One region of the Acidovorax sp. DMC1 genome, then DNA from elsewhere that is predicted to be linked to it. Evidence: predicted binding sites of a transcription regulator. Region 1 holds the regulator's gene; each other region holds the start of a gene.
What was found. Region 1 encodes FNR, which switches genes on or off when oxygen is low (the NO sensors DNR and NnrR bind a similar motif). Its sites were predicted from a motif close to TTGATNNNNATCAA; they were not measured.
Positions count from the first base shown of each region.

Region 2: the regulator FNR is predicted to act here: its motif matches at 2,002-2,015, upstream of ubiU (ubiquinone anaerobic biosynthesis protein UbiU).
Region 3: the regulator FNR is predicted to act here: its motif matches at 4,039-4,052, upstream of clpB (ATP-dependent chaperone ClpB).
Region 4: the regulator FNR is predicted to act here: its motif matches at 6,108-6,121, upstream of ACT531_RS18025 (universal stress protein).

Region 1 is NZ_JBQUYO010000005.1:60,996-68,741, forward strand. It holds gene ACT531_RS12275 (HD-GYP domain-containing protein) at 1-198, opposite strand, end outside; gene ACT531_RS12280 (sulfite exporter TauE/SafE family protein) at 421-1,146, opposite strand; gene hemN (oxygen-independent coproporphyrinogen III oxidase) at 1,152-2,534, opposite strand; gene fnr (fumarate/nitrate reduction transcriptional regulator Fnr) at 2,724-3,446, shown strand; gene ACT531_RS12295 (hypothetical protein) at 3,548-3,844, opposite strand; gene ACT531_RS12300 (FixH family protein) at 3,901-4,179, opposite strand; gene ccoG (cytochrome c oxidase accessory protein CcoG) at 4,244-5,689, opposite strand; gene ccoP (cytochrome-c oxidase, cbb3-type subunit III) at 5,782-6,696, opposite strand; gene ACT531_RS12315 (CcoQ/FixQ family Cbb3-type cytochrome c oxidase assembly chaperone) at 6,721-6,858, opposite strand; gene ccoO (cytochrome-c oxidase, cbb3-type subunit II) at 6,875-7,507, opposite strand; gene ccoN (cytochrome-c oxidase, cbb3-type subunit I) at 7,526-7,746, opposite strand, start outside.
Region 2 is NZ_JBQUYO010000001.1:923,263-931,008, reverse strand. It holds gene ACT531_RS04340 (U32 family peptidase) at 1-738, opposite strand, end outside; gene ubiU (ubiquinone anaerobic biosynthesis protein UbiU) at 776-1,828, opposite strand; gene ACT531_RS04330 (MFS transporter) at 2,064-3,248, shown strand; gene ACT531_RS04325 (LysR family transcriptional regulator) at 3,234-4,160, opposite strand; gene ACT531_RS04320 (M20/M25/M40 family metallo-hydrolase) at 4,317-5,687, shown strand; gene ACT531_RS04315 (YidB family protein) at 5,817-6,299, shown strand; gene ACT531_RS04310 (DUF2628 domain-containing protein) at 6,516-6,950, shown strand; gene ACT531_RS04305 (hypothetical protein) at 7,025-7,366, shown strand; gene ACT531_RS04300 (lysophospholipase) at 7,477-7,746, opposite strand, start outside.
Region 3 is NZ_JBQUYO010000005.1:308,615-316,360, forward strand. It holds gene ACT531_RS13470 (coniferyl aldehyde dehydrogenase) at 1-785, opposite strand, end outside; gene ACT531_RS13475 (hypothetical protein) at 931-1,284, opposite strand; gene clpB (ATP-dependent chaperone ClpB) at 1,359-3,965, opposite strand; gene ACT531_RS13485 (transposase) at 4,214-4,474, shown strand; partial or broken gene ACT531_RS13490 (IS3 family transposase) at 4,512-5,560, opposite strand; AL1L pseudoknot at 5,167-5,283, opposite strand; gene ACT531_RS13495 (GspH/FimT family pseudopilin) at 5,988-6,542, shown strand; gene ACT531_RS13500 (GspH/FimT family pseudopilin) at 6,558-7,136, shown strand; gene pilV (type IV pilus modification protein PilV) at 7,124-7,746, shown strand, end outside.
Region 4 is NZ_JBQUYO010000009.1:92,577-100,322, reverse strand. It holds gene ACT531_RS18060 (PAS domain-containing hybrid sensor histidine kinase/response regulator) at 1-51, shown strand, start outside; gene ACT531_RS18055 (RluA family pseudouridine synthase) at 38-700, shown strand; gene ACT531_RS18050 (EamA family transporter) at 772-1,677, opposite strand; gene ACT531_RS18045 (MarR family winged helix-turn-helix transcriptional regulator) at 1,753-2,268, shown strand; gene ACT531_RS18040 (SDR family NAD(P)-dependent oxidoreductase) at 2,308-3,069, shown strand; gene bktB (beta-ketothiolase BktB) at 3,161-4,345, shown strand; gene ACT531_RS18030 (tripartite tricarboxylate transporter substrate binding protein) at 4,534-5,517, shown strand; gene ACT531_RS18025 (universal stress protein) at 5,586-6,023, opposite strand; gene ACT531_RS18020 (2OG-Fe dioxygenase family protein) at 6,147-6,926, opposite strand; gene ACT531_RS18015 (hypothetical protein) at 7,000-7,485, opposite strand; gene ACT531_RS18010 (EAL domain-containing protein) at 7,709-7,746, opposite strand, start outside.

The DNA.
Region 1 (7,746 bases):
CTCCTGCAGTTCTGGATCGCTCTTTTTGGGGACGTAGCGAACCTCGGTCAACCCCAGCTCGCGCAAGGTGGCAATCTGCTCCAACGACGCCACCCGGAAACTACTGGTCGGGAACGGATGGTGCATCCAGCCCACGTCGAGCTGGATGTACATGCCGACACGCAGTTGGCTGATGTCGATGAGGATGGATGAGTTCACGTCAGGCGCACGATACATGGCGACATCAATGCCACCAATAGTTACGCAGATTATCACCAGTTCCAGTGACGTGGCGAAGAACCGGCAGACCGCGCAGCGATCCGGCAACACTTGGCAGAAATCGGGCCTGACGGGAGCACAGCAGCCCCCCTGGGCTGGGACATCGCCCCGCTTGGAACTACCGGGCGATTGGGGGTGACAGGACAAATCAGCGCCGCCCGCTCAGCGGCACCAGAGCGACGGCTTGTAAATGAGATCCATCCACAACGCCCAGGCAGCGACCGCGCACAGCATGGCGCCTGCGGCCCTCGTGCCCCACTGAGCCCGAGCAAGATTCAGGCGGTTGCGAAGGCTGCTCCAAGCCCAGGGGCCACCCACCAGCCAGACCCCGCTTCCCACGGCAAACAGGGCCATGGTCAGGGCACCCTCCAGCGGCCCTCCACTGAGCGCGGCGACCAACAGGGCCGAATAAAGCAGCCCGCACGGCATCAGGGCCCACAGGACCCCGGCCGCCATCACGCCGCCTGGCGCCCCGACCAGCGGTCGAACACGCGCCCACACGGAGCGGCCAGCCTGCTCCACCCAAGCAGGCTGGCGCGACTGCACCATCATCATGAGCCCCCAAGCCATCACCGCCACGTGCATCAGCGTCCAGGCGGGACGCAGCGCGGTGGTCTGCTGGGTCAGCCATGCCAAACTGTCCATGGCCAAGGCCGCCAATGCACCGGCACTGGCATATCCCACCAAGCGCCCCAAATGAAAGGCCACGGTGCGCTGCAGCGCACCGCCACGCGGCGCCCAGCGCACCACCTGCTCGGCACTCCCATCCGCCTGTGGAGCGCCGCCCTGACCCACGAGCGCTCCACAGGGCGCGGAGCACATGGCCAAGCAGTGGGACCCGCCGGCGAGTCCCATGAGCAAAGCAGTCCAGCCAACCGTGGTAAGCATAGGTATCAGATGATGCGCGAAAACCGGGCGCGGTTGCGGTCTGCCTGCAGATAGCGGTCAAAAACCATGGCGATGCCCCGCACGAAGAACCAACCGGTCGCGGTCACTTCAATGCCCTCAGGCCCAACGCGCACCAGCCCTTGCTCCTGCATGCCCTCCAATTGAGCCAACTCCGCAGCGAAATACTGGCGGAAGTCGATCAGCCATGCCTGCTCCATCGGCTCGAACAGCAGTTCCCCCTGGCACATCAGGGCCATGATGGCCGCACGGCGCACCAGGTCGTCGCGCGTGAGCGCCAACCCGCGCACTACGGGCAACCGCCCTTGGTCCAGGAAGTCGTAGTACTCATCCAGCGTCTTGGAGTTCTGGCTGTAGGTTGCCCCCACACGGCCTATGGCCGATACGCCCAGGCCGATCAGGTCGCAGTCCGGCTGCGTGCTGTAGCCCTGAAAGTTGCGGTGCAGGCGCCCCTGACGCTTGGCCACGGCCAGGGCATCGGTGGGCAGCGCAAAGTGGTCCATGCCCACGTACACGTATCCAGCATCCATGAAGGCATCGAGCGAGCGCGACAACATGGAGAGCTTGCTCGCGCCCGTGGGCAACTCCGCAGAGATGATGCGACGCTGTGGCTTGAAACGCTCTGGCAAGTGCGCATAGGCATACAGCGCGATGCGGTCAGGCCGCAGTTGCGCCACCTGAGCCAGCGTGCGGTCAAAAGACTCGGGCGTCTGGCGCGGCAGGCCGTAGATCAAATCCACATTCACTGAGTCAAAGCCCAACGAACGCGCAGACTCAACCAGCGCAAACACCTGTTCGGCAGGCTGGATGCGGTGCACAGCCTTCTGCACTTCGGCATCAAAGTCCTGCACGCCAAAACTCAGCCGGTTAAACCCCAGCTCAGCCAGCAGTGCAAGACGCTCGGCATTGACGGTGCGAGGGTCCACCTCGATCGAGTATTCCCCCCCAGGCGCCAGCGTGAAGCTGCGCTTGAGCATGGCCATCAGCTCCCGCAATCCATCATCGGATAGGAAGGTGGGCGTGCCACCGCCCAGGTGCAGTTGACTCACCACCTGTCCTACGCCACAGTGCGCGGTGTGCAGGTCGATCTCGCGGCTCAGGTAGCGCAAGTAGACCTCGGCGCGGTCATGGTGCTTGGTGATGATCTTGTTGCAGGCACAGTAGTAGCACAAGGATTCGCAAAACGGGATGTGCACGTACAGGGACAGCGGCATGGCCTTGGCCAGCGTGCCCGAGCGGCGCTGTTGCAGCGCCAGCACATAGTCTTCCTGACCAAACGCCTCCACGAAACGGTCGGCCGTTGGATAGGATGTATAGCGGGGCCCTGGCACGTCAAAGCGGCGCAGAAGGTCTGGCGAAACAGCAGTCATGGGGAAATTTCCTTGCGTACACCTTGACTGTGCCGTAGGCTCTGGGACATGTCCTTGACCTGCATCAAGTGAACCCGCAAGCGATACGGCGACAATTTGATGAAGGTCAGCCGCTTGCCCGCGCTCTGTATTCAGGTTCGTGTACGGCAAGCGCGATATGCTTGACCGCTAACCCAAGCCCATGTGTTTATGAACCCGCTCACCATCAAAGTCGCCTGCTCCAACTGCAACCTCCGCGAGCTGTGCATGCCCGTGGGCTTGAACGAAGAGCAACTGCAGCGCATTGACGAGGTCGTTGCTGTCCGCCGCAAGGTCAAGCGCGGCGGCACGCTGTTTCGCAATGGCGAGTCCTTCACGTCCCTGTACGCCATCCGCACCGGTTTTTTCAAGACCTGTGTGGCCACCGAAGACGGTCGCGACCAGGTCACAGGCTTTCAGATGGCGGGGGAGATCATCGGGCTGGACGGCATCGTGAATGACCACCACACCTGTGACGCGGTGGCCCTGGAAGATGCCGAGGTCTGCGTCATGCCTTTCGACCGCATCGAAGAACTGTCCCGCGAAGTCACGGCCCTGCAGCACCACGTGCACAAGATCATGAGCCGCGAGATCGTGCGCGAACATGGTGTGATGCTGCTGCTGGGCAGCATGCGTGCCGAGGAGCGCCTGGCGGCCTTCTTGCTCAACCTGGTGCAGCGCCTGCATGCACGGGGCTTCTCGCAATCGGAACTGGTGCTGCGCATGACGCGCGAAGAGATCGGCAGCTACCTGGGCCTCAAACTTGAAACAGTGAGCCGCACCTTCTCCAAGTTTGTGGAAGAAGGCATCGTGGAAGTCAAACAGCGCCATGTGCGCATCCTCGACACCGATGCCCTGCGACGCATTGTGAACAGCCAGCAGACCTGCCACTGAGTACGGCCCCTCGTCGGCTGAGGGTCGGGGCGGTACAAAAGCCCTACGGTCCCTTCTAAAACGGCATGCAGCGCATGCCCGCATGAACCGGCGAAAAAGGCTCAGGAGCAAGACGACGATGTCTTTCGGCAATCGTCAGGGCGCTCCCCGTCGGGCACGGGACAGCGGTTGACCTCAAACGGTGACATGGACAGCAGCGTGGTCAACGCGCTGGTGGCCATGGTGATGGCCCAGAACACAAAAAATGCGAGGGTGTACACCCCCTGCCTCGACAGCGCCAGAGGCTGCCCGAACCAATGCAGGTCCTGGGGGTCCACCATGGCAAAAACCAGCATCTCCAGCACACCCGCCATCAAAAAGGCGGGCCATGCAATCCACATCAGGCGTTGCGTCCACATATAGGTTCTGTCTCCTGGTGCTGCCGGGGTCGCCAGGGTGTGCGACCCTAGAGGTTTCAGCGTGGTTGGTCTTGCACAGGGGTGGCCGCATGGTTGCGGGCCTTGAGGGCCGGCGCCAGACTCTTCTCCGGCGCCGCCAGTGTCTTGTTGATTTCAATGCCCTGGCGGTAGTAGTCCTCCGCCACCACAGGGTCGGGCCGCGAAATCGCCAGCCACAGCGTCACAAAGCCCGCCACGATCACGATCAGTGGACCGGCAATCACCAGCCACACATGGCCAAACTTCCACCAGGGTACGGTTGCCGCCGGGGTTGCAATGGCAGGGTTTGAAGACATGGTGCTTTACTCCTCAACAATATCGGTCAAAGTGCGGCCCTGAAGGGCCCCACCGGAATACCGCTCAGCGCGGTACAAGGAACACGGATTTCTCCGTGACATGGGCCGCTGCTCCTACGGCCTGCACATCAAACTGAACGGCGTGTGATCCGGGCGTAGCGGAACCATAAGGAATCTGCAAACGCACGGCCACCCAGCGAGACTCCGCCGCGCCAATGTCCACTTCAGCCTCAGAAGCCACTTCCAGCCCCTCCAGGCCTCGCGCACTGATGCGATAACGCTGCTCGCCTTCGGTGGCATTCATGATCTGCAGCCGGTAAATGTTCTCCAGCTTGCCTCCCGCCACGATGCGCGAGAGCGCGGCGCGGTCCCGCACCACATCCACCTTCAGCGGCGTGCGCGCCACCAGGCTGGCCAACATGGCCACGCACAGTGTGACCAGCACGGCGCTGTAGATCAGCACGCGGGGGCGCAGCACGCGGCGCAACATCTGCGACTGCGTCCAGTGCTTGGCCACGCCGTTCTGGGTCGAATAGCGGATGAGCCCACGCGGGTACTGCATCTTGTCCATCACGGTATTGCAGGCGTCCACACACAGGCCACAGCCAATGCATTCGTACTGCAAACCCTTGCGGATGTCGATGCCCACGGGACAGACCTGCACACACAACGAGCAATCGATGCAGTCACCTAAGCCCTGGGCTTTGTAGTCGATGTTCTTCTTGCGCGGACCACGCTGCTCGCCACGTTCAGGGTCGTAGGTAACGATCAGCGTGTCCTTGTCAAACATAGCGCTCTGAAAGCGCGCGTAAGGGCACATGTACTTGCAGACCTGCTCGCGCATGAAGCCCGCATTACCGTAGGTAGCAAAACCGTAGAACAGGACCCAGAAAATCTGCCAGCTGCCCTGGAACGCCAGCAGCTCGCTGCCCAGCTCGCGAATGGGAACGAAGTACCCCACAAAGGTGAACCCCGTCCACAGGGCCACCGTAATCCACACCACCTGCTTGAAAAACTTCTTGCGGATCTTCTCGAACGTCCAAGGGCCGTTGTCCAGGCGGAGCCGGGCACTGCGATCGCCTTCGATCTTGTGCTCGATCCACATGAACATTTCGGTGTACACCGTCTGCGGGCACGCAAAGCCACACCACAGACGCCCGGCCACCGCGGTGAACAGGAACAGCGACAACGCCGAAATGATCAGAAGGCCGGTGAGGTAGATGAAATCCTGCGGATACAGCACCAAGCCAAAGATGTAGAACCTGCGAGCCCCCAGGTCAAACAGCACCATCTGGCGCTGGCCCCACTCAAACCACGGCAACCCGTAAAACACCAGCTGCGTGAGAAACACCATGCCCCAGCGCCAGCGCGCAAACAGGCCGCTGATGGAACGCGGGTAGATCTTCTTTTGCGCTTCGTACAGCGAGATGATCTCGCCCGCAGAAGACGCATCTGCCGCGACTGGCGTAATCGGGATGACCTTGCGAGCCGGCTCGCTGGGTGTGCTCATGGTGTCGCTTTGTGAACGGAATTAAGGCGCAAAAGGGGTGCCTTCAAACGGAAACCCGGGCGGTGCGTCTCACGCACCGCCCGGCAGCCAGGTCAGCGTGCAGCCACCTGCTTGTTCGACAGGCCCCACACATAGGCAGAGAGTACGCCGATCTGCGCCTCGGTCAACTTTTCGGCCTGTGCAGGCATCTGGTTGACCTTGCCGTTGTTGATCATGGCGGTGATGGCGGCCTCGCCCCAGCCATGCAGCCAGATGTCATCGGTCAGGTTGGGCGCGCCCAGTGCCTGGTTGCCCTTGCCGTCCATGCCGTGGCAGGCTGCGCAGGCCGCAAACTTGGCCTTGCCCAGCGATGCGCGCAGCGAGTCATGGGGGCTGCCCGACAGGCTCAGCACGTAGTGCGACAGGTTACGCACGTCTTCCGGGGAGCCCACGGCGGCCGCCATGGGAGGCATGTTGCCGATGCGGCCCTTCTCCAGCGTCTCGCGGATCTTCTCGGGTGTGCCGCCGTGCAGCCAGTCGTTGTCCGTCAGGTTCGGAAAGCCCTTGCTGCCGCGCGCATCGGAGCCGTGGCACTGTGCGCAGTTGTTCATGAACAAGCGCTCGCCAATGGCATGGGCCTGGGGGTCGGCGGCAACGTCTTCAGGCTTCATGGAGGCAAAGCGTGCGTACAGCGGCTCCAGCTCCGTCTTGGCCTTGGCCATTTCGGCTTCGTACTCGCCCTTCTGCGTCCAGTTGAGCTTGCCGGTGAAGCTGCCCAGACCTGGATAGGCGGCCAGGTAGCCCAGGCCAAAGACGATGGTGATGACGAACAGCCACACCCACCAGCGCGGCAGGGGATTGTTCATCTCGACCAGGTCCTCATCCCAGACATGGCCGGTGGTGTTGTCGGAGGTGGCCACCACCTTCTTGCGGCCCGCCATCCAAAGCAGGATGCCGCAGGCGATGATGCCGACCAGGGTCAGCGTGGTCACAAAGACCGACCAGAAATTGCTGGTGAAGTCACTCATGGGGTGTTCTCGTTCTGGTGAAGGTCAATCTGTCTCGAAAGGCAGCTGGGCTGCCTCGTCAAACCGGGCCTTGTTGCGGCCTCGGTAGGCCCAGACCCAGATGCCAATGAAGCAGGCCATCGATGCCAGGGTGGCGACGATGCGCATGGTGGTGATGTCCATGGGATATCTCCTTTGCTTACTTGAGCGCACGGCCCATGACTTGCAGGTAGGCGATGAGCGCATCCTGCTCCGTCTTGCCCTTGACCTCGCCCGCAGCAGCCGTGATCTGCTCGTCGGTGTAAGGCACGCCCACGGTGCGCAGGGCCTTCATGCGGGGCGCCATCACTGCGGGGTCCACCTGGTTCTTCTCAAGCCAGGGGTATGCGGGCATGTTGGACTCGGGCACCACATCGCGGGGGTTGTTCAGGTGGATGCGATGCCATTCGTCGCTGTACTTGCCGCCCACGCGGTGCAGGTCGGGACCCGTGCGCTTGCTACCCCACTGGAAGGGGTGGTCATACACAAACTCGCCCGCCACCGAGTAGTGGCCATACCGCAGCGTCTCGGCGCGGAAGGGGCGGATCATCTGCGAGTGGCAGTTGTAGCAACCCTCGCGGATATAGATGTCGCGGCCCGCCAGCTGCAGGGCGTTGTAAGGCTCGACACCCTTGACCGCCTCGGTCGTGGACTTCTGGAAAAACAGGGGCACGATCTCGACCAGGCCGCCAATGGCGATCACGATCAGGATCAGCACGATCATCAGAAAGTTATTGGTCTCCACCTTTTCATGGGTGAAACCGGTCGAAGCAGATGTGTTGTTATTGGACATGAATGATCTCCTTCGGACTCAGGCGTGGGCCGTGTTCACTGCAGGAATGGCCACCTTGACCGAACGGCCCGAGATGGCAGTCAGCCACACGTTCCAGGCCATGACCAGCATGCCGCCCAGGTACAGCAGGCCACCGGCCACACGGATCACATAGAAGGGATAGGTCGCCTTCACGCTTTCCACGAAGGTGTAGGTGAGCGTGCCGTCGGGGTTGACCGCGCGCCACATCAGGCCTTGCA
Region 2 (7,746 bases), on a different contig from region 1:
GCTCAGGCGCACCACGTCCACGCCCCGGGCGCGCATCGCGGCCAGTTCGTTGGCCAGGTTGTAGACACGGGCCGACTGGGTCTGCGTGCCGTTGAGCACCAGAAAGCCTTCGCTCTCGCGCGTGCGCAGCGGCAGGCCGTCGGCATGCTGCAGGCAGCTGAACTGGCAGTCGTCCTTGGGCAGGTTGCGGTGGCGGGCCGTGAAGCAGCGCGCCGAGTAGGCCAGCGGCATGCGGCCGTAGGCAAACACCTCGGTCTCGATGCCGGCGGGCCGCTGCGCCAGCACAGCACAGAGCGCCTCCTGCGACATTTCGAGCGGCATCACCCAGCGCGTGGCGCCGAGCTGCGCCATCCACTGCAGCGAGTGCGCGTTGTACAGGTTCAGGTGCGGCCCGGCCACAAAGCCCCGCGGCCCGGCGGGCGCACGCGATAGGCAGCCCACGGCCCCCATGTCATTGGCCTCAACCAGAAACTCGCCATTGCCCGTGATCTTGTGCATCACCCCCACGTCGGCGCTGGACTCGATGAGCACCTGGCTGGACAGCACCACCTCCTTGCCCGCGTCCCGCAGCATGCGCGCCAGCGCCAGCCAGTCGGCCAGGCGCAGCTCGTGGCGGCGCGAGCACACCGTCTCGCCCAGGTACACCACGTCCACGGGCGTGGCGACCATGGCCTCGTAGAACGCGAACACGGTGTCGCGGGGCCAGTAGTACAGCAGCGGGCCGAGAGATAGTTTCATGGGGCGGTTTCTGGGAGGTTGTCGTGATGGAGAAGCACTACTTCCACGGGCGGTGATAAGCGCCCAGCGTGTGCTGCTGGCCTTCTGCCACCTGGTCCAGGCTGGCCATCCAGCGCGTCTTGGGCGCGTAGCGGTGGGGATAGGCCAGGCACTGGTCCATGGCCTCGCGCCAGACCTGGGTGACCTGCGCCACATAGGCCGGGCTGCGCTGGCGGCCTTCGATCTTGATGGCGCGCACGCCCATCTTCAGCAGCTGGGGCAGCAGCTCCAGCGTGTTGAGGCTGGTGGGCTCTTCGATGGCGTAGTAGTTCTCGTCGTCCCCCACGTCAAAGCGGCCCTTGCACAGCGTGGGGTAGCCCGCGTTTTCGCCGGGCGCATAGCGGTCGATGAGCACACCGTTCAGGCGCGACTCGCGGCCCTGCGGCGTCTCCATCCAGCGCACGGCCTTCGGGGGTGAACACACGCCGTGCGTGTTGGGCGATTCGCCGGTCACGTACGACGACAGCGCACAGCGCCCCTCGACCATCACACACAGGCTGCCAAAGCCAAACACCTCGATCTCGACCGGTGTGCGGTCGATGACCTGGCGCACCTGCTCCATCGACAGCACGCGTGGCAACACGGCACGCACGATGCCGAACTGCTCGCGGTAGAAGTTGATGGCCTCGTAGTTGGTGGCCGAGCCCTGCACCGACAGGTGCAGACGCAGCCGGGGGTGGTGCTGCACTGCATGCTGCATGAGGCCGGGGTCGGCCAGGATGACGGCGTCCACACCCAGGTCCACCGCCTTGTCGAGAGCGCTGCGCCAGGGCCCAGGGTTGGCGGCCTGCGGGTAGGTGTTGAGTGCCATGAAGACCTTGCAGCCGCGCGCATGGGCATGGTCAATGCCCTGGGCAATGGCTGCCTCGTCAAAGTTGAGGCCCGCAAAATTGCGCGCATTGGTGGCGTCGCGCAAGCCCAGGTAGACGCAGTTGGCGCCATGGTCCACGGCGGCCTTGAGGGCAGGCAGGCTGCCTGCGGGGCAAACCAGTTCCATGGCAGGGCTCGCTGCCTCGGGCAAGGCAGCGGCCGTCGATTTCAAGGGGTCCATCACAAGCATTCAAACGCTGGCCCCGGTGGGGAGCCACAGCACAGGGCGCCACCATACGGGGCGCATCCCGCGCGTCCGCTGATCTTCATCAACGGCAGTGCACAATGCTGGAGCAAAGCAGTCGGGCTTTGATGTGCCGTGGCCCTCCTGGCGCACCACACTGCCCACCGGCCTTGACTTGCATCCAGCCCCCACCCAACGCACCTCTCTCTGCCCGCCCCGAGCGCCCCCTGCCGTGAACAAGAACCTGTGGCTCCTGGCCCTGTGCCAAGGCCTTTTCCTCACCAACAACGTTGTCTTCATCGCCATCAACGGCCTGATGGGCCTGCAACTGGCGCCCTTTGGCTGGATGGCCACGCTGCCGGTGATGGGCTATGTGGTGGGCGGTGCACTGTCCACGCCGCTGGTGGCGCAGAGCCAGGCGCGCTGGGGGCGCAAGGTGTCGTTCCAGATCGGGCTGGCCGTGGCCGTGGTGTCGGCCGCGCTGTGTACCTGGGCGGCGTTCAGCGCCAGCTTCTGGCTGCTGTGCACGGCCACGGTGGTGGCGGGCTACTACAGCGCCAATGGCGGGCTGTACCGCTTTGCGGCGGCCGAACTGGCCAAGCCGGACTACCGCGAGAAGGCCGTGTCGCTGGTGCTGGCCGGTGGCCTGCTGGGTGCGGTGGCGGGCCCCAACCTGGCCAGCGCCACGCGCACGCTATTTCCGGTGCCGTTTGCTGGCGCCTACATCGCGCTGATCGGCGTGGCGCTGTTGTCCATGCTGTGCATGGCGGCGATCCGCTTCGAGGCGCAGCCCGTGGTGCTCAATGCGGCGGGGCAGCGCGAGCAGGGCCGCCCGCTCAAGGTGCTGATGCGCCAGCCTGCGTTCATCGTCGCCATCGTGGGCGCCGCACTAGGTTATGGCGTGATGAACCTGCTGATGGCCGCCACGCCGCTGGCCATGCAGGTGTGCGGCTTTGACTTTGATGCCTCGGCACTGGTGCTGGAGTGGCATGTGATCGGCATGTTCGCGCCCGGCTTTGTCACCGGGCACCTCATCAAGCGCTTTGGCGTGCTGCCCATCATGGGCACGGGTGTGCTGCTCAACCTGGCGTGTGTGGCGGTGGCGCTGATGGGCGTGGAGCTGCACCACTTCGGCATTGCGCTGTTCTTCCTGGGCGTGGGCTGGAACTTCCTGTTCACCGGCTCCACCACGCTGGCCATGACGGCCTACCAGCCGGAGGAGAAGGACCGTGCGCAGGCGGCCATCAACTTCTGCGTGTACGCCACGCTGGCACTGAGCGCGTTCTCGTCGGGCGTGCTGGTCACCACACAGGGCTGGACGCTGCTGAACGCCGGCTCGCTGGTGCCGATTGTGGTGACGGGGCTGGCGCTGGCCTGGCTGGGCCTGCAACGCCAGCGCGTTTCAAGCGGTGCCTGAAGCGCGGTCGGCCACAGCACCTTCGGCCTGCGCCGTGGTGCGCAGCCACTGTGCAAAGGCCGCCACCGCAGGGTCTTCCAGCCGCCCCGGCGCCACAAACAGGCTGTAGCCGCGCGCACCGCTGTCGTGGTGCGGGTGGGCCAACACCAGCTCGCCCGATTGCAGTTCGCGCTCCACAAAATAACGCGGCACCACGCCCACACCCAGGTCAGCGCGCACCGCCTCCACCAGCATCGAGAACAGATCAAAACGGTGGCCGCCCAGGGTGTGGGCCGGCACGCGCGTGATGCCTGCCCGGCCCAGCCAGTCGTCCCACGCACCCAGGCGGGAGCTGAGCTGCAGCAGCGGCACGGCGCGGAAGTCGCCGCGCTCTGTGGCGCGCCGGTGGCGCGACTGCGGCGCACACACCGCTACGCAGACCTCAGGCATCAGGGGCGCGGGCACCACGCCGGGCCAGGCCGCGTCGTCGTACTGCACGGCCACGTCAAACGGGATCTCCGCCATGTAGATCTGCGTGGGGTACACCTGCAAGTGCAGGCTGCAGCCCTTGTGCGCGGCCAAAAAGGCGGGCAGCCGGGGCAGCAGCCAGCGCTCGGCAAACACGGGCACGCAGCCCACCAGCAGGCGCGCGCCATCGGGCCGCTGGGCCATGGCTTCGAGGGTGTGGTTCTGCAGGCGCAACAGGTCGCCCACGATCTGCGCGTGGTAGCGGCGGCCCACGTCGGTGAGGGTGGAGCCCCGCGCGCCGCGCTGCACCAGCTGCAGGCCCAGCTGGCCCTCCAGCAGGCGCAGCTGCTGGCTCACGGCGCTGTGGGTGAGGCAGAGTTCTTCGGCCGCCTTGCTCACGCCGTGGTGGCGAGCCACGGCGTCAAAAACAAGCAGGGCGCGGGTGCTGGGGATGTGTTTGCGCATGTAAGAAAAACTGTCGGCTGGGCAGATTAAAGCAGAGCCCAGGGGCGGGGTTCGGTCCAACAATTGCATGGCCATCCAGCCCGTCCGGGGTGCCTGCTGCAGCGCTGGACGGGCCACGCTCCCACTTTTCATTCTGTTTGTGTTTCGCTGATCACCATGACCCTTCCTCTCCGCACCTTCCGTGCCACGGCCCTTGCGGGTGCCATGGCCCTTGCCACCGCCGCCTGGCTGCCCGGCGCCGCCCACGCGCAGTTCGGCGCCGTGGCGCCCACGCCCACCGTGCTGCGCCCCGCCGTCGACAAGGCCTATGGCCAGCTCATGGCCGCACCCCAGATCCTGCAACTGCTCGACGCCGTGAAGGCCGACCACGACCGCGCCACCGAAGACCTGCGCATGCTCACCGAGATCGAGGCGCCGCCGTTCAAGGAACAAAAGCGGGCCGAAGCCTTCCTGGCACGGCTCCAGGCCCTGGGCCTGACCAACGCCGCCATCGACGCCGAAGGCAACGTGGTAGGTATCCGCAAGGGCACCGGCAACGGGCCCAAGCTGGTCATCTCGGCCCACCTGGACACCGTGTTCCCCTCCGGCACCGATGTGAAGGTGAAGGAGCGCGACGGCAAGCTGTATGCGCCCGGCATCTCCGACAACACGCGCGGCCTGGCCGTGCTGCTGTCGTGGCTCAAGGTGCTGAACGACCAGAAGATCGCCACCGTGGGCGACCTGGTGTTTGTGGGCAATGTGGGCGAGGAAGAGCTGGGCAACCTGCGCGGCATGAAGCACCTGTTCAAGGAACACCTGGACATCGACGGCATGGTGGCGCTGGAGCCCGCGCCCGACGGCACAGTGCTGGTGCTGGGCACGGGCAGCCACCGCCACGAGGTGACCTTCAAGGGCCCGGGCGGTCACAGCTACGCCGCGTTCGGCGAGGTGCCCAGCGCCATCCACGGCATGGGCCGCGCCATCGCCAAGATCGCGGAGATCCGCACTCCCAAGAGCCCCAAGACCACCTTCACCGTGGGCACGGTGGGCGGCGGCACGTCCGTCAACACCATCGCGCCCGATGCGCGCATGGCGGTGGACATCCGCTCCGACGAGATGGCCCCGCTGCTGGCCACCGAGAAGCAGGTGCTGGCCGCTGTGGACAGCGCCGTGACCGAAGAGAACGCACGCTGGGGTGTGAACACGCTGAGCGCCTCGACCAAGCTCATCGGCGACCGGCCCGGTGGCCGCACCGCCGCCGACACGCTGATCGTCGAGGCCGCCGTGCGCGCCAACACGGCCTTTGGCCGCAAGACCGTGCTGGCCGGTGCCAGCACCGATGCCAACGTGCCCATGGCGCTGGGCATCCCCGCCATCGTGATCGGGGGCGGCGGCAAGACGGGCGGGTTCCACGCGCTGTCCGAATGGATCGACCTGACGGATGCCTGGAAGGGTGCCCAGACCTCGCTGGTCACGGTGCTGGGGTTGGTGGGTGTGCAGGGCGTGAGTGCGCCGCTGCTGGAAAAGCGCCCACCCCGCACCAAGTAGTTGCACGGCACCACAGCGGCGCCCCCCGTTCACGATTGTTGACACGAAGGCGCTGCCGAGGTGCGTACCATGGGCGGTTCCGTCCGGGCTGGCACACTGCCGCCCTTCATTCCTCTACAGGAGAACACCATGGGTTTGCTCGATTCCGTTCTGGGTGCCGTCATCAACAACGCGTCGCAAGGCGGCAGTGGCGCCGCTGCGGCGGGTGGGGCCGGTGGTGGCCTGGGAGGGCTGATCAGCCTGGCCGCACAAAACCCGCAGCTGGTGCAGGCCGTCATGTCCCTCCTCAGCAACGACGGCCCGGTGGGCGGCCTGCCGGGGCTGATGGCCAAGTTCCAGCAAGCCGGGCTGGGCAACGTGATTGCGTCGTGGCTGAGCGCCGGGCCCAACCACGCAATCTCGGGCGAGCAGCTGTCCCAGGTGCTGGGCAGTGGCCCACTGGCGCAGATCGCGTCGCAATTGGGTGTGGGCCCCAGCGCTGCGGCGGGGCAACTGGCGCAGGTGTTGCCGGGCCTGGTCGACCACCTGAGCCCCCAGGGACAGGCGCCCCATGGCGGGTTTGGCAAGGCCAACGATCTGCTGGGGATGCTGGGCGGATTGCTTCAAAAGTGATAGCTGCTAGCACTTGAATTGAAAGCGCCATCAGCCATTTTCATCACCACCCCGCGCCCTCGGTGGGGCCAGCGCGTTACCGCTGCAAACAACTCAGAGGACTGCTCACAAAAATTCCCACGGGTGTGCCCCTAGCATCTCGGGCGCCGTGCAAGGCGGGCCCATCGGCAAGCACTGCGGCGCACACAACAACACACGACCGAGGGAATTTTCAGCATGAACGAAGGCACTCCATTTGCAACGCCCCAAGCGGCATCCGCCGCAGCCAGTGGCACCCCCACGGCGGTGCCCACCGACTTGCCCAAAGTCTGGCAAAAACGATTTGCGCTGATAGAACGGGCGGGGGGACTCAAGCTCACCAAGCTCAAGGATCTGAGCTTCTTTGAGCGCACGGCGTGCACCTTCAACCTGCTGGCGGGCCTGTTCGGCCCGTTTTATTACGTCGCCAAGGGCATGTGGAAAAAGGGCCTGGCGTACTGGGGGCTGGGCATTGCGGGCATCCTGCTGCTGGAAACGCTGGTGACGGTGGCGGGCTTTGGGCACCTGCTGAGCCGGGTGCACTACACCGGCGCATGGGTCGCCCTGTTTGCCATGATGGCCAACCGCGACTACTACAAGAAGGTCATGCTGGGCGACAACGGCTGGCTGTGACACCCGGCCCCCAACCCACAACCCCCAGCCGCGCCGCACAACACTGCATTCGCTGGGCCTGGGGGGCTGCCCTGGTGACGTTTGCACTCACCGCAGCCAACACGACCGGTGCCGCACTGGGTTCCAACGGGGTGACGTTCACCCCGTGGATGTGGCTGGACGTAGGTATCTGCGGGGTGCTGGCGTGGGGCATCTACCGCCGCAGCCGCATCGCCGCCGCGCTCATGTTCGTGTACTTCACCGCCGCCAAGGTGCTGTGGGTGTGGAACGACCTGGAGATGCGGGACGAACCCGGCTGGGGCGATTTTCTGGACAGCCTGGACAGCTGTACCAGCGGTGGCCTCCTGATGGCCGCAGTGCTGGTGGTGGTGTACGCACTGGGCGTCTACGGCACGGTGGCTCACCACCGGCGGTAGCGCCGGTCTGCACCACCGATGTTGTTTCCGCCAGTTCAAAAATGATAGCTACTGACGCATGATGCACTAGCGCTTGAAGGCTTTTTATCCAAAAATCGGCCCGTACGCCCCTAGGCCGCCACGGGACAGCGCCGCACCAGCCACTGCCGCAGCAGGTCGAACACCGGCTCCGCCAGCTCAGGGCTTTCGTTGAACAGCTCGTGGAACAGGGGCTCAAAGCAGTGGGAATGCACCACGGCCTTGGGTGCAGCGACCGCAAAGGCACGGCTGCCCGCAGGGTTGACCAGCTTGTCGCTGCCCGCCCACATCAGCAGCGTGGGCACACTCCAGTGCGCAGCGCGGGCCACGGTAGCGGGGCCACCCTCGGCGATGAAGCGGGC
Region 3 (7,746 bases), 250 kb from region 1:
TCGCCCTCACGGCCCCGCGGCAACAGCACGTAGTCGGGAGCGATGCAGGTCTGCCCTGCGTTGAGCAGCTTGCCGTGTGCAATCTTGAGTGCTGCGTCCTGCATGTCGCAATGGCCGTCGATGATGCAGGGCGACTTGCCCCCCAGTTCCAGCGTGGTGGGCGTCAGGTTCTGCGCCGCTGCCTGCGCCACCTTGCGGCCCACCGCCGTGGAGCCCGTGAACACCAAGTGATCGAAAGGCAACGAGGCGAACAAGGCGGACAGGTTGGCATCACCCTGGACCACACAGAATTCGTCGGGAGCGAAAAACTGCGCCACCAGCAGCGCTAGCTGGGCCGATGTGTGGGGTGTCAGCTCACTGGGCTTGAGCATCACGCGGTTGCCTGCCGCCAGTGCCGTGATGGCGGGCGCCAAGGCCAGTTGCACCGGGTAGTTCCACGGCGCAATCACGCCCACCACCCCCATGGGCTGGCGCTGGATGAAGGCGTGGGCCGGCTGCAGGTAAATCGGCGTGTGTACCTTGCGAGGCTTGACCCACTTGGCCAAGTGGCGCAGCGTGTGCGACAGCAGGGTGCGCAACACAAAGAAGTCGGCCACCTCCGTGAGGCGGGGGGACCGCATGCCAAAGTCGGCCTGCACGGCCGCCGCCAGCACAGGCCCATTCTCATCGAGCAGTTTGCGAAGGCGCAGCAATCGCTCCCGGCGCACGAGCAGCGGCACATCCACATGCGCACGGCTGGCCTGGAACTGAAGATCGAAATGGGCGCGGATATCGGTGGGTGTCATGGTCGGATGATAGGAGACACCCAGATGGGCACGTCACAAAAAGGCATGCGCGTTAGGGTTGATGCCCGTTGGCTTGCGCCCGTGCCATGGGCCCTGACGAAAGGAAGCTGGTTGCCACCGTAGTGCAGCGGCCGCCACCACCCTATCAACGCACTTCGCGCGCTTCCACGTCTGTGACCTGCGCCGACCCTGGCAGGATGCCACCCCGGCGCGACGCTGCAGCGTCCTCACCGGTAGCTTCCGGCGCCCTGCTGCCACGGCGGCCCGCAGACCACCGCTCCGTGGACCGAAAGACTTTGCTGAAGCCTGTGCGCGGGTCCACACCCATCACCCACGGCGTCACTGGCCGACCGGTCAGGCGGGCCCAACCTGCACGCAGCACCCACACCAGCGCCAGCAACATGGCCGCGACCAGAAGGCTGGCAAACAAGACCAGCCCCATGGCAATCACGATCACACGCAGCAGCAGGCTGACGACACCCGCAACAAAATCATTCAAACGACACCTCTCCTTCACAACTTGGGATGCGATTGCGGTGCCGAATCACACCGCAATCGCATACCGACACCGCATCACTCTTGCGGAGCCACTCCGAACTGGAACACACCAGGCTCCAGCACAGGGTTCACGGTGACCGGAATCACACTCTTGGGCGCGAATCGCCCTTCTAGCAACAGCTTGGACAGCGGGTTCTCGATGCGCTGCTGAATCGCCCGCTTGAGCGGCCGCGCACCAAACACCGGGTCAAAACCCACCTTGGCCAATTCTGCCAAGGCAGCGTCGGACACCTGCAATTCCAAATCCATCTTGGCCAACCGGGATTGCAGCAACTGCAGCTGGATCTTGGCGATGGACGCAATGTGCTGTGCATCCAGCGCGTGGAACACCACCGTCTCATCAATGCGGTTCAGGAACTCCGGCCGGAAGTGGTTTTTGAGTTCGCCCCACACTGCTTCTTTGATGTCGTCCGAGTCCTGTCCCACCATGGCCTGGATCAGGTGCGAGCCGATGTTGCTGGTCATCACGATCACCGTGTTCTTGAAGTCCACGGTGCGGCCCTGGCCATCCGTCAGGCGGCCGTCGTCCAGCACCTGCAGCAGCACGTTGAACACATCGGGGTGGGCCTTTTCCACCTCGTCGAGCAGCAGCACGCTGTAGGGCTTGCGACGCACCGCTTCGGTCAGATAGCCGCCCTCCTCGTAACCCACGTAGCCGGGTGGTGCGCCGATCAGGCGGGCCACCGAATGCTTCTCCATGAACTCGCTCATGTCGATGCGGATCAGGTGATCCTCGCTGTCGAACAAGAAGCCGGCCAATGCCTTGCACAGCTCGGTCTTACCCACGCCCGTGGGGCCCAGAAACAGGAACGAGCCTGTGGGACGGTTGGGATCGCTCAGGCCCGAGCGCGAACGACGGATGGCGTTGGCCACCGCAGCAATCGCCTCGTTTTGCCCCACCACACGTTCGTGCAGCTTGGCTTCCATCTGCAAGAGCTTGTCCTTCTCGCCCTGCATCATCTTGGCGACCGGAATGCCCGTGGCACGGCTCACCACCTCAGCGATTTCTTCGGCGCCCACCTGCGTGCGCAACAGGCGGCGCGCGGCGGGCGCACCGTCCTTGCCGGCCTCTTGCGCCTGGGCTTCGTTGAGCTGATTTTCCAACTCGGGCAGCTTGCCGTATTGCAGCTCTGCCACCTTGTTGAAGTCGCCCTTGCGGGTGAACTCTTCGATCTGGAACTTGAGCTTGTCGATCGCCTCGCGCACATGCGCACTGCCCTGTGCCTGGGCTTTTTCGGACTGCCAGATCTCGTCGTAATCGGCGATTTCCTTTTGCAGCCGGGTGATCTCTTCCTCGATCAGCGCAAAGCGCTTTTGAGAGGACTCGTCTTTTTCCTTGCGGACGGCTTCGCGCTCGATCTGCAATTGGATCAGGCGGCGGTCGAGCTTGTCCATCACCTCAGGCTTGGAGTCCATCTCGATCTTGATCTTGGAGGCAGCCTCGTCGATCAAATCGATCGCCTTGTCCGGCAAGAAGCGATCCGTGATGTAGCGATTGCTCAGCTCGGCCGCTGCGACGATTGCCGGGTCGGTGATGTCCACGCCATGGTGCACCTCGTACTTCTCCTGCAGGCCGCGCAGGATGGCAATGGTCGCCTCGACGGTGGGTTCGCCCACGAGGATTTTCTGGAAGCGACGCTCCAGCGCCGCGTCCTTTTCGATGTACTTGCGATATTCGTCGAGGGTGGTGGCCCCCACGCAGTGCAGCTCGCCACGCGCCAGCGCGGGCTTGAGCATGTTGCCCGCATCCATCGCGCCCTCGCCCTTGCCGGCGCCCACCATGGTGTGCAACTCATCGATAAAGACAATGGTCTGGCCTTCATCCTTGGCCAGCTCGTTGAGGACACTTTTCAGGCGCTCTTCAAACTCGCCACGGTACTTGGCACCGGCGAGGAGCGCCGCCATGTCGAGACTGAGCACGCGCTTGTTCTTCAGGCTCTCGGGCACCTCGCCCGCCACGATGCGCTGGGCCAAGCCCTCAACGATAGCGGTCTTGCCCACACCGGGCTCACCGATCAGCACGGGGTTGTTCTTGGTACGCCGCTGCAGCACCTGAATGGCGCGACGGATCTCGTCGTCACGGCCAATCACCGGGTCGAGTTTGCCCAGGCGAGCGCGTTCGGTGAGGTCCAGGCAGTACTTGGCCAAGGCGCCACGCTGCCCCTCCGCCTCGGCGCTGTCCATCTTCTGGCCGCCGCGCACGGCTTCAATCGCAGCCTCCAGGCTCTTGCGCGTGAGGCCGTTGTCCTTGGCAATCTTGGCAGCCTCGCCCTTGCTGTCGATCACAGCCAGCAGAAACAGCTCACTGGCGATGAACTGGTCACCGCGCTTGATGGCTTCTTTTTCAGTGGCTTGCAGCACACGGCCCAACTCGGGCCCGCCCTGTACTTGGTCGTTGCCTTGCACCTGAGGCAGCCGTTTGACGGCGACCTCAGCCGCTGCCAGCAGCCCGGGCACATTGGCGCCTGCACGTTGCAGCAATGCCTTGGGGCCGTCATCCTGCTGCAGCATGGCCTGCAGCACATGCACGGGCTCGATGTAGGCGTGGTCGTTACCCAGCGCAATGCTCTGGGCGTCGCTCAGAGCTTCTTGAAACTTGGTGGTGAATTTGTCGAGACGCATGGTCTAAGTCCTCCGAATTGCACTGAACATGAGGTAAGGGTGCCTGATTTCAAGGCAGTGCAAAGGGGACAAATTGACATCCCTCAATAAAGCACCTCAGTTGAATCGAAATTCCATATCTGCTGAATCGCCCCAGGCTGAATTTGACTCCATTTAGTCTCAAGCCTGATGCCACAACAGGAGATAAAAGTATATGCAAGTAGATAAATCAAAATGCAAACAGATACCAAAACATACCAGGAATTGTCATGAAAAAATGGCCATATCCTGGAAAATTCAAGATCGAAGCAGACAAGCACATGACGGACCGAGGCCACCAAGTGGCCGATGTGTCCACTGGAATAGGCGCAAGCCAGCAAAGCCTGTACAAGTGGATTAAGGTCTATGCGGCGGGCATCTCCCTGATGGACACCCGCTCTCGCGGGGCCCAGCGCCTGATGACACTCGGTGTTGCCACGTCTATCACTCTTGGTCTCCTGCTGCTCAGCAAAGCAGCAAGCTTAGGTTAGTACGCGCGTCAGGTTTGGATGGAAATCCCGGAGGTTAGTGGGTCACTTCTGCGCGGAAATCAACAGTCTCGGCCAAAGCGTTGTCGTAGCAGTCGCCCCTGACGCCCATGGACGGCTTGATGCCGACCTCAGCCAGCCGTTCCGTGCAGCGAATACTGACGTACTGGGCACCCTGTCGGAGCGACAAATTAGACTGCCGTCGCGTTTGGGCTATCTGGCGTACAGGGCCTGCTCCAGGACATCGAGCACGAAGTCAGTGCGCATTGAGCTGCTCACGCGCCAACCGACGATGCGACGGGAAAACACGTCAACAACCAAGGCCACGTACAGCCAGCCCTACCAAGTCGAGGCATAGGTGAATTCGCTGACCCGTAGCTGGTTCGGCCGCTCAGCGCGGAGCTGCCGGCTGACCGGGTCCAGCGGGCATGGCGCCTTGGCGTCACCGACAGTCGTGCGCACGACCTTGCCACACATCACGCCGCACAGCCCCAGCTTGCACACCAAGCGCTCGACCGTACAGCGAGCCACGCTCACGCCTTCGCGCCCCAGCGCCACACCTTGTCAGCGCCGTAGACTCGCATATTGGCCCTCCAAACGCGTTGAATCTGCGGCATCAACTTCTGATCACACAGAGCCCACTCACAGCACCTGCGGGGCTCGCGCAGCAGCGCAGCATGCCTTCGACAAGCCGACGGGGCAATCTGCAAGACCTTGCAGAGCGGCTCGACCCCGAAAATATCGCGACGCTTGTCAATGAAGTTCTTCAGGACTTGAGCCTGCGGTCGAGCTCCGCCTGGGCGAAAAACGCGCTGGCGAGCTTCAATATCTCGTTGACCCGACGCAGCTCCTTGACCTCGCGCTCCAAGGCCTTGACCCGCTGGGCCTCGCCGGTCGCGACGCGTTCACGCACGCCGGAATCAACCTCCGCGCTTGACCCATTCGCTCAAGCTCTGCGACACACAGCCAATCTTGGGAGCGATGGACTCGATGGCGGCACACAACGACGGGCGCCCCCCCAAGGCGCTCCTGCACCATCCTCACCACCCGCTCACGCACCTCGGGTGAGAACTTGTTCGACTTGCTCATGACTCAATCCTCTCAGAGTGTTGAGCCTCCTCAAACCACAGGCGATTCACCCATGATGATGCGCGAGCTGATGCCTTCAACTACACCGAAATACTATACAACTCAAAGCGCCGTCATTCATCGACGGCGGGAGTATCAGCTATAGAGGTCGAGCAGCTACATTCCCAAAGACCCAAAGGTTTCCAAGAATGCCAAAGCGGTTTTAAGCTTGCTTCCGCCAGCATACTGCGGAGTGCCCCATAGTAAAAACCCGCCCCAGAAACAATACGGGCAAACCGCCGCTACTCTACGGACAGAAGCGGAAATACCGGTAAAAGTTGGTTTCCTTTTGAGATCTGGCCGCAGATTGCCACCGCTTGTCGCGGCGCTCAAACCATCTGTCGCGGGCTTCTTGGCAAGACAATGTTGCCTTTTGTAGGATTCCACTATGCATGCATCGACCTCCAGCCACGCGAACAATAATTCATCGTCGCCGCTCCTACTTGCGGAGCCTAATGGCTTTACCGCCATTGAGCTGCTTGTCGTCGTGGCAATTATTGCTGTTCTTGCAGCGCTGGCTGGTCCCAGTTTCACCCTCTTGATCGAGCGGTGGCGTGTGCGCGACACGGCCGAAGCCCTGACCTCCAGCTTGTATTTAGCCCGCTCAGAAGCCATCAAACGTGGTGGCGGTGTGACCATCGATGCCACGGGCGGCTGGAATACTGGTTGGAAATTGACCCATACCCAAAATGGAGTCAGCACAGACATCAAAGTCAATGCCGCTCCTTCAAGAGTTTCTATCTCCCACAGTAGCGGCAAAACAGCGCTCTACGTAGACCGCTGGGGCATGCTGACAGAAAGCAGCGGAGGTGCAGCCACTGCGATGAGTTTTTTGCTCTACCCTGCAGGCAAATCTCAAACCGATAACGCAGCCATACGGCTTTGCGCCAGCATGGGTGGTCGTATCGTCCAAATGCAGCACGGTGCTGCCTGTCCGACATAACTCGTGGATCCAGCCATGAAGTTTGATAGCTGTTCACAATTACAAAGACCCAGCCACCATGCCGAGGGATTTACTGCCATTGAGTTGATGGTGGTAATTAGCATTCTGGCAGTACTGGCAGGTCTCGTTAGTCCCTCTTTCGCCCTAATGATTGAAAGCTGGCGGGTGCGTAACGCTACTGAGGCGCTCCGCTCATCACTCCAGATGGCTCGCTCTGAAGCTATCAAGCGCGGCGGGCTTGTGGCGATACAAAAGCTGCCAAACAACACCAACGGATGCACGACAGCTACAAGCGCTCGCGACTGGGACTGCGGATGGATCATCTGCTACGACACCAATGGCAACGGAACCTGTAACGCCAGCGAACCTGTGCTTCAACGTGTGGACACGCCTTCCAGGGTGCAAGTCACCCGAACGGGCGGTGGCGCCGCCATCAAGCTAAACCGCTGGGGCCTGGTGGATGGAACGTGGCTTGGCTTTAGTTTGGTTCCCCTAGATAAATCCACCACCCACCCTGGCGCTCGAGGCGTTTGCATGAGTTCGGGTGGACGCGTGCGCACCATTCCCCCAGAGGCCATTCCATGTACCAATTGACATCTATCAATCCTGTCGCATACCGATTCAGCCAGCGCGGCATCAGTCTGATCGAGTCTATGGTTGCCATCGTAGTAATGGCACTCGGAATCTTGGGGATACTGGGCGTTCAGATGCGGACTTTGACAGACACATCCACTACGGTGCGACGCGCCCAAGCCATCCGATTGATTGAGGACCTGAGTGAGCGAATGAAGGTCAGCCCCAATGCATTGCTGACTATCAAAAGCTATGAATCGGGTTACAGCAAAAAGGCTGGCGATCTGACTGCGTCCGACTGCGGTAGTGCGACTTGCACCCCCGTGGAGCAAGCAGCTTATGACTTGAAACAATGGAAAACGACCGTGGAGCAGTCGCTTCCAGGAGGGCAAGCCAGTATTTTTTTGGCCCCTGGAGAAACCGTCGAAGCCAACCGTCGTCAACTGGGAATCATGATTGCGTGGCGTGAGAACGAGCGTGACACTGCTGCCGCTTACAAGGACGATATCGATGCGACCAAATTCCGAGCCACAACAAATGACGGCACCGCAGGCGCGCTGAGTTCTGGAACCGATGCGGCCAATGCCTGTCCCGCCGATAAAACCTGTCACTTGCAATACATCACTGTCGC
Region 4 (7,746 bases), on a different contig from region 1:
GAACTCTGCGCCACCGTGCAACGGCTGATCGTGGGCCATGACCCTGCCTGAACCCGTGGCAGATGGCGTACAGGCGCTGTATGAAGACGACGACCTGCTGGTGCTGTGCAAGCCCTCCGGCCTGCTGTGTGTGCCCGGCCGGGGCCCCGACAAGCAAGACTGCCTGAGCGCCCGCGCACAGCTGCGCTGGCCCGGCGCGCTCGTCGTGCACCGGCTGGACCAGGCCACCTCGGGCCTCGTGCTCATGGCGCGCCACCTCGACGCGCAGCGCCGCCTGGGCCACGCGTTTGCCGAGCGCCTGGTGCACAAGCGCTACCAGGCAGTGGTGCAAGGCCTGCTGGGCACCGTGGGTGGCGACTGGAGCGAAATCGACCTGCCCATTGCCGCCGACTGGGAGCGGCGCCCGCTGCGCGTCATCGACCACGGCGTGGGCAAACCCAGCCTGACCCGCTGGCGCGCGCTGGCGCACGACGCGACGGCACAGACCACCCGCGTTGAACTGGAGCCGCTCACCGGCCGCACCCACCAATTGCGCGTGCACCTGGCCGCCATCGGCCACGCCATCCTGGGCGACGCGCTGTATGCCGATGCCGCCACGCAGGCACAGGCGCCACGCCTGCTGCTGCACGCCAGCCACCTGGCCTTTGCGCACCCCGGCACGGGGGAGCCGGTAGCACTGGAGTGGGCGGCCGATTTCTAGCACAATTGCCCGCTAGTGCTGGTGAAACATGCGCAGACCGCTATCCATTCAATAGCAAAAGTATTTGCTGGTCACCGCCCTCCCGGCGGCACGGGGCGCGACATGGCCCACTGCACGGCCAGGATGCTTGCCAGCACCACCAGCATGCCCACCAGCGACACCCCCGTCATGGCCTGCCCCAGCAGCGCCCAGCCCAGCAGCACCGCCGTGACGGGGCTCAGCAGCCCCAGTGACGACACCGCCACCGACGGCAGCCGCGCAATGCCACGGAACCACAGCGCATACGCCACCAGCGCGCCTGCCAGGCTGAGGTACAGATAACCCGCGATATTGGTGAGGGTGAGTGCAGGCAAAGGCGGGTCCACCGCCCACGCCACCGGCGCCAGCATCACGCCGCCCGCCAGCAACTGCCAGCCGGTAAACGCCAGCACCGGCAAGTCAGACCGCCAGCGCCGCGACCAGAACGTGCCCGCCGCCATGCACAGCGTGCCCACCAGCGCGGCCGCCACGCCCACCATGTCCCAGCGCGCACCGGGCGACAACAGCAGCGCCGCCATGCCCAGCACACCGAAAGCCCCCGCAGCCAGCGCCAGTGCGGGCGGGCGCCGGTGGTCCAGCGCCCAGGTCAGGCCCATCACCACCAGCGGCCCCACGGCGCCCACCACGGCCGCCACGCCGCCGGGCAACCGGTAGGCCGCCACAAACAGCAGCGCCTGGAACACGCCAATGTTCAGCGCCGCCAGCACCAGCAGGCGCCGCCACCCCACCCAGTCGCCCCAGGCCGGCCAACGGCGGCACCACAGCACCAGCAGCAAGCCCGCGGGCAAGGTGCGCAGCAGCGCGGCGGTAAAGGGCCGGTCGGGCGGCAGCAGCTCGGTAGTGACGATGTAGGTCGAACCCCAGATGACGGGCCCGAGCGCCGTGGCAAGCGCATCCAGCCATACCGAAGAGCTTGCTGTGGATTGTGCAGAGGTCATGTATTTATCTTCAATTCAAGACAAAAACTCTACCATACAATCTCGAATTCAAGACAATTCAACCACCACAAGCCCATGGCCACCCCACGCCCACCCGACGCCGTCGACGCCATCCTGGCCCAGTGGAAGCGCGAGCGCCCCGACCTGGACGCCGGCCCCATGGGCCCCATCGGGCGCATCAAGCGCTGCGCCGTGCTGCTGGAGCGGCGGCTGGATGAAACCTTTGCCGAGTTCGGCCTGAGCCGCTGGGAGTTCGACATGCTGGCCACGCTGCGCCGCAGCGGCGCGCCCTACTGCCTGGCGCCGACCACGCTGTTCTCCACGCTCATGGTCACCTCCGGCACCATGACGCACCGCATGGCCAAGCTCGAAGCCCAGGGCTGGATTGAGCGCCTGCCCAACCCGGCCGACGCCCGCAGCTCGCTGGTGCAGCTCACGCCACAGGGGCTGGAGCTGATCGACCGCGCGGTGGAGGCCCATGTGGCCAACGAACACCGCATCCTTTCGGCCCTCAAGGCGGCTGATATCGCGGCGCTGGACGCACGGCTGGCCTTGCTGCTGGCCTCGTTGGAGTCACGCAGAGGGCAGTGACGGCTCCCGCCACTGTGTACTGCGCAGTAACATGGCGGGATGCCTCAAAACCACCTCTACATCCTGACCGGCGCATCGCGCGGCATGGGCCTGGCCATGGCCCAGCAGCTTTTGCGCAGCGGCAACACCCTGATCTGCATTGCCCGCAGTGCCAACGACGACCTGGCCGCCGAAGCCCGGGCCGCAGGCGTTACCATTGAACAGTGGCAGCAAGACCTGTCGCAGGGCGAGCAGGCGGCCCACAAACTGCAAGCCTGGCTGCAGGCCCAGGGCCCGCAGGCGTTTGCCAGCGCCACCCTGATCAACAACGCGGGCATGATCCCGCGCATTGCGCCGCTGTCGGCCAGTGACGTGGACGACCTGGCCACCGCCCTGCGTGTGGGGCTGGAAGCGCCCATGCAGCTCACCGCTGCGTTCCTGGGCGCGACGGACGCCTGGACGGTGCCGCGCAAGGTGCTCAACATCTCGTCGGGCCTGGGCCGCCGGGCCATGGCCTCGCAGGCCGCCTACTGCGCAGCCAAGGCGGGCATGGACCATTTCACGCGCTGCGTGGCGCTGGACGAGGCCCTCAAGCCCCATGGGGCCAAGGTATGCTCGCTGGCTCCCGGTGTGATCGACACCGACATGCAGGTCCAGCTGCGCGGCGCCGACCCGACCGCCTTCCCGGACCGCCAGAATTTCGCCAACCTCAAGACGGGTGGCCAGCTCACATCGCCTGCCGACGCCGCCACCCGCGTGCTCGCCTGGCTGGAGCGCGCAGACTTCGGCACTAACCCGGTGGCCGACGTGCGCGAGGCGTGAGCCCGACTACTCCTATTTTGATAGCTTCAACCGCATGATTCACTAGCGCTTGCAGCCTTTTTGACCTGAATTTCTCTGAAAGGACCTCCCCATGACCCGTGAAGTCGTCGTCGTCAGCGCAGTGCGCACCGCCATTGGCACCTTTGGCGGCAGCCTCAAGGACGTGCCCCCCACCGAACTGGGTGCACTCGTCGTGCGCGAATCGCTCGCCCGCGCCAACGTGGAAGGCAAGGACGTGGGCCACGTGGTGTTCGGCCACGTGGTCAACACCGAGCCCAAGGACATGTACCTTTCGCGCGTGGCGGCCATCAACGGCGGCTGCGCCGAGGGCACGCCTGCGTTCAACGTCAACCGCCTGTGCGGCTCGGGCCTGCAGGCCATCATCAGCGCCAGCCAGTCCATCCTGCTGGGCGACACCGACGTGGCCATTGGCGCCGGTGCCGAGAACATGAGCCGCGTGCCCTTTGCCAGCCTGAACATGCGCTGGGGCGCCCGCATGGGCGACACCAAGATGGTGGACATGATGATCGGCGCGCTGCACGACCCCTTCCACAACATCCACATGGGTGTGACGGCCGAGAACATCGCCGCCAAGTGGGGCATCAGCCGCGAAGACCAGGACAAGCTGGCGGTCGAGAGCCACAACCGCGCCGAGCGCGCCACGCAGGCCGGTGTGTTCAAGGACCAGATCGTGCCCGTCACCTTGAAGAGCAAGAAGGGCGACGTGTTGTACGCCACCGACGAGCACTTCCGCCCCGGCGCCACGATGGACGACCTGGCCAAGCTCAAGCCCGTTTTCATCAAGGAAAACGGCACGGTGACGGCTGGCAACGCCTCGGGCATCAACGACGCCGCCGCCGCCGTGGTGCTGATGGAAGCAGGTGCCGCCAAGGCCCGTGGCGCCAAGCCCCTGGCCCGCCTGGTGGCCTACGCCCACGCGGGCGTGGATCCCAAGTACATGGGCATCGGCCCCGTGCCCGCCACGCAGCTCGCACTGAAGAAAGCCGGGCTCACCGTGGCCGATCTGGATGTGATCGAAGCCAATGAGGCCTTCGCAGCCCAGGCCTGTGCAGTGACCAAGGACCTGGGCCTGGACCCGGCCAAGGTCAACCCCAACGGCTCGGGCATCTCGCTGGGTCACCCCATCGGCGCCACCGGTGCGCTCATCACCGTCAAGGCCATCCATGAGCTGCAACGCATCCAGGGCCGCTATGCGCTGGTGACGATGTGCATTGGCGGCGGCCAGGGCATTGCGGCGATTTTTGAGCGCCTCTGACCTGCACGCGGGTGCGCAGACTGCCATCGCCACCCGCGATGCTGCCACCTGCTATTGGCAACGCGTGCGCCACAGTCGATCAGCGATCATTGGCGCCCGCTGCCCCAGATCAGCCGGGCCACCGCAGCCGCACCCAGCGGCCTGGCGGCGGCCCGCACACCACTGAACCGACGGAGACACCCCTCACCATGATGCGCACCCTGCTTTCCTTCACCGCCCTCGCCTTCGCGCTGGGCACCACAGCCCACGCCCAGGCGCCAGCCCCTGCGGCGGCCTACCCGGCCAAGCCCGTCCGCCTGATCGTGCCCTTCCCGCCCGGCGGCGGCACCGACATCCTGTCGCGCCTGGTGGCCACCAAGCTCACCGAGAGCGCCAAGTGGACCGTGGTGGCCGATAACCGCGCCGGCGCGGGCGGCACCATCGGCATTGGCGAGGCCGTCAAGGCCGCGCCCACAGGCTATGACCTGGTCATGGGCCAGAAGGACAACCTCGTCATCGGCCCCTGGCTGTACAAGAACCTGCCCTGGGACCCCACCAAGGACCTGACCGCCGTGGCCCATGTGGCCTACACGCCCGTGGTCATTGCAACCAGTGCCAACTCCAAGTTCAGGACACTGGCCGACGTGGTGGCTGCCGCCAAGGCTGCTCCCGGCACCATCACCTACGGGTCGCCCGGCAACGGCACCTCCATCCACCTGGCGGGCGACCTGTTCGAGAAGGCTGCGGGCATCAAGCTCAGCCACATCCCGTACAAGGGCTCCAACCCTGCGCTGATGGATGCGCTGTCGGGCAACGTGGACTTGCTCATGTCCTCGGTGCCATCGGCCATGGCCCAGATCAAGTCGGGCAAGCTCCGCCCGCTGGCCGTGACCTCGGCCAAGCGCAGCTCGTCCATGCCCGAGGTGCCCACCGTGTCCGAATCGGGCTTCAAGGACTTTGATGTGAGCACCTGGTACGGCGTGTTTGCGCCCGCCGGCACACCGGCCACCGTGGTGAACGTCGTCAATGCAGAAATCAACAAGCTGCTGGCCACCCCTGAAATGAAGGCCGCCATCCACGCCCAGGGCGCCGAGCCCGAGGCCATGTCGGCCGCTCAGTTCAACACCCTGCTCAAGGCTGACTACGCCAAGTGGAAGGGCATTGTGGAAGCCTCGGGCGCAAAGATTGAGTGACCCCCTGCGGCGCTTGCTGCAATAAAAAACGGCTCCGAAAGGAGCCGTTTTGCATGGGGCAACAACAATCAGTCCCGCACCACCAGCACAGGGATGTGCACCACACCCAGCACACGCTGCGTGACGCTGCCCAGCACCAGCTTTTCCAGGCCACGGCGGCCATGCGAGCCCATCACGATGAGGTCGGCGCCCGTGCTCTCCAGCGCGCGCAGGATGCCGTCGTGCACTGCATGGCCCTCGCCCACCACGGTGGTGACCTGCACACCCGCATCAGCCATGGCCTGCTTGGTGGCATCCAGCGCTGCATTGGCCTCGGCCGTGGCGGCACTGATGTATTGGGCCTGTCCGTAGGCAAAGTCGGCACCCACGCCGGTGAAGGGATACGGGTCGATCACATACACCGCAGTGACGGCGCTGCCAAAGGTCTTGGCCAGGCCTGCGGCCTTGGAGACGGCCAGCATGGAGGTCTTGGAACCGTCGACAGGAACCAGAATGTGCTTGAACATGGTGCTACTCCTTGAATGAGGGGTGAGACCAGGCTTGTGGCCTGACCATGGGCGACAGTGTGAACCGCCACCATAACCCGCATCTTGATTCGCATCAAATCGGATGCACTTCTGCCGCAGTGTTCACCCCCCCGACGGCGCCTGCCCCACCACGTCCGCACCCTGGAAGTTGCCCCGCCGGCAGGTCACCACCAGGGTGTCGCGGTAGCCCCCGTCCTTCAGCGGCTGGATAGGCGTGGACTCGTGGATCATGCGCGCATCGTCCAGCAACAGCAGGGACCAGGGCTCGGTCAGCGTAAAGCGTTGTCCGGCAGGGCCGTTGGCCTCGAACACCCGTGTCTCACCGCCCTTGACGCCCTCGCGCCCCACCAGAAACACCGCAACCAGATCCACGCCATCGCGGTGGGCACCTTCGGGTGTGGGGCGGCCGATGCCGTCGGTGGTGTCGATGCGGAACTGGTGCGCCTCCACAAACCAGGGCACCGGGGCTTGAGGCCCGGCAAACACAGCGTCCGACACGCCCGCCAGAGCGACGAGCAACTGCTGCCACACGGGCTGCGCCACGGTCGCGGGCTCCATGGGGGCAAACCAGCGCTCCATGCCGCCGTGCAGGGCGTTGTACTCCACAGGCTGCCAGTGGGCACGGTGCGGCACCTGCTGCATCTGGCCCTGTTGCAGCACAAAACAGGCATGGCGTCGGCGACGGTAGCGGCCACCATCCTTCAGGAATTCATCGGGAGGAAGAGCGCCCCAATCGGTATTGAGCGCCATGAGCGCCGACAGATCACAGCCGACCCACTCGGCCACTGCGGCCGGGCTGAGCACCGCAAAACCGCTGTGGCGCAACTGGCTGGCAACATCAGCCGGTTGGGTGAAAGGGGGAGAAAAGGAGACTTGGGCCATAGAGGCCCGAGCTTAACCGCTGGTGCGGCCCCCTCCTCTGCGCGGGCGCAAACTCGGAGAAATGCAGGGTGGCTCAGTCCCGATGACCATGGCCCTTGCCACGGCCCTCTCCGCGCCCGGGTCCGCGATCGTGGTCATGGCGGTCATCGTGGCGATGGTCATGTTCCCAGCGGCGGTCGTCCCGGCCATGGGGCCCGCGGTGCGGGTTGCCGCGGCGGGGAGGTGGCTCCTGCACAAAATACACCGGCTGACTGCAGGCGTTGTAGCGTGCGCAGTGCTTGCTCCAGTTCTTGGCATGGCCGGGCGGCACGTACATGTAGATGGGCGCACGGGGCACCACCACCGCAGGGCGCTGGATGATGACGGGCTCTGCGTAAAGCAGAGGAGGTGGTGGCGCGTTGCCAATATTGATGCGGCCATACACACCGGGAGCCAGTTCGCCCCCCACGGTGGCGTTGACGTAGGCTTGCGCATGGGCGCCGCCGCCCAGGCCCAGCAGCACGGCGGCGGCCGCGCCAGAAACAAGAAGGCGGATCGTGGGAAATAGATTGTTTTTCATGAAAAGCTCCTGCGGACTGCCCCACCCTGCACACGAACATCGATGCGGGCGAAGGAGGCCGTGCGTCAGTCATGCGGTCGGCCGTACGGTAAATCACATGGCGTGCCGTACCTTACACCGTTCACAGGCTACCCAATGTCAGCCAATGGCGACAGTTGTGGGCAACCCATGGGCAGCCCATGGGTAACGCCCAGCGGAGGGTACCCTGCCGACAAAAAAGGCGTCACCAGGTCGTCGCGCTGGCCACCGACTGCACCAGCG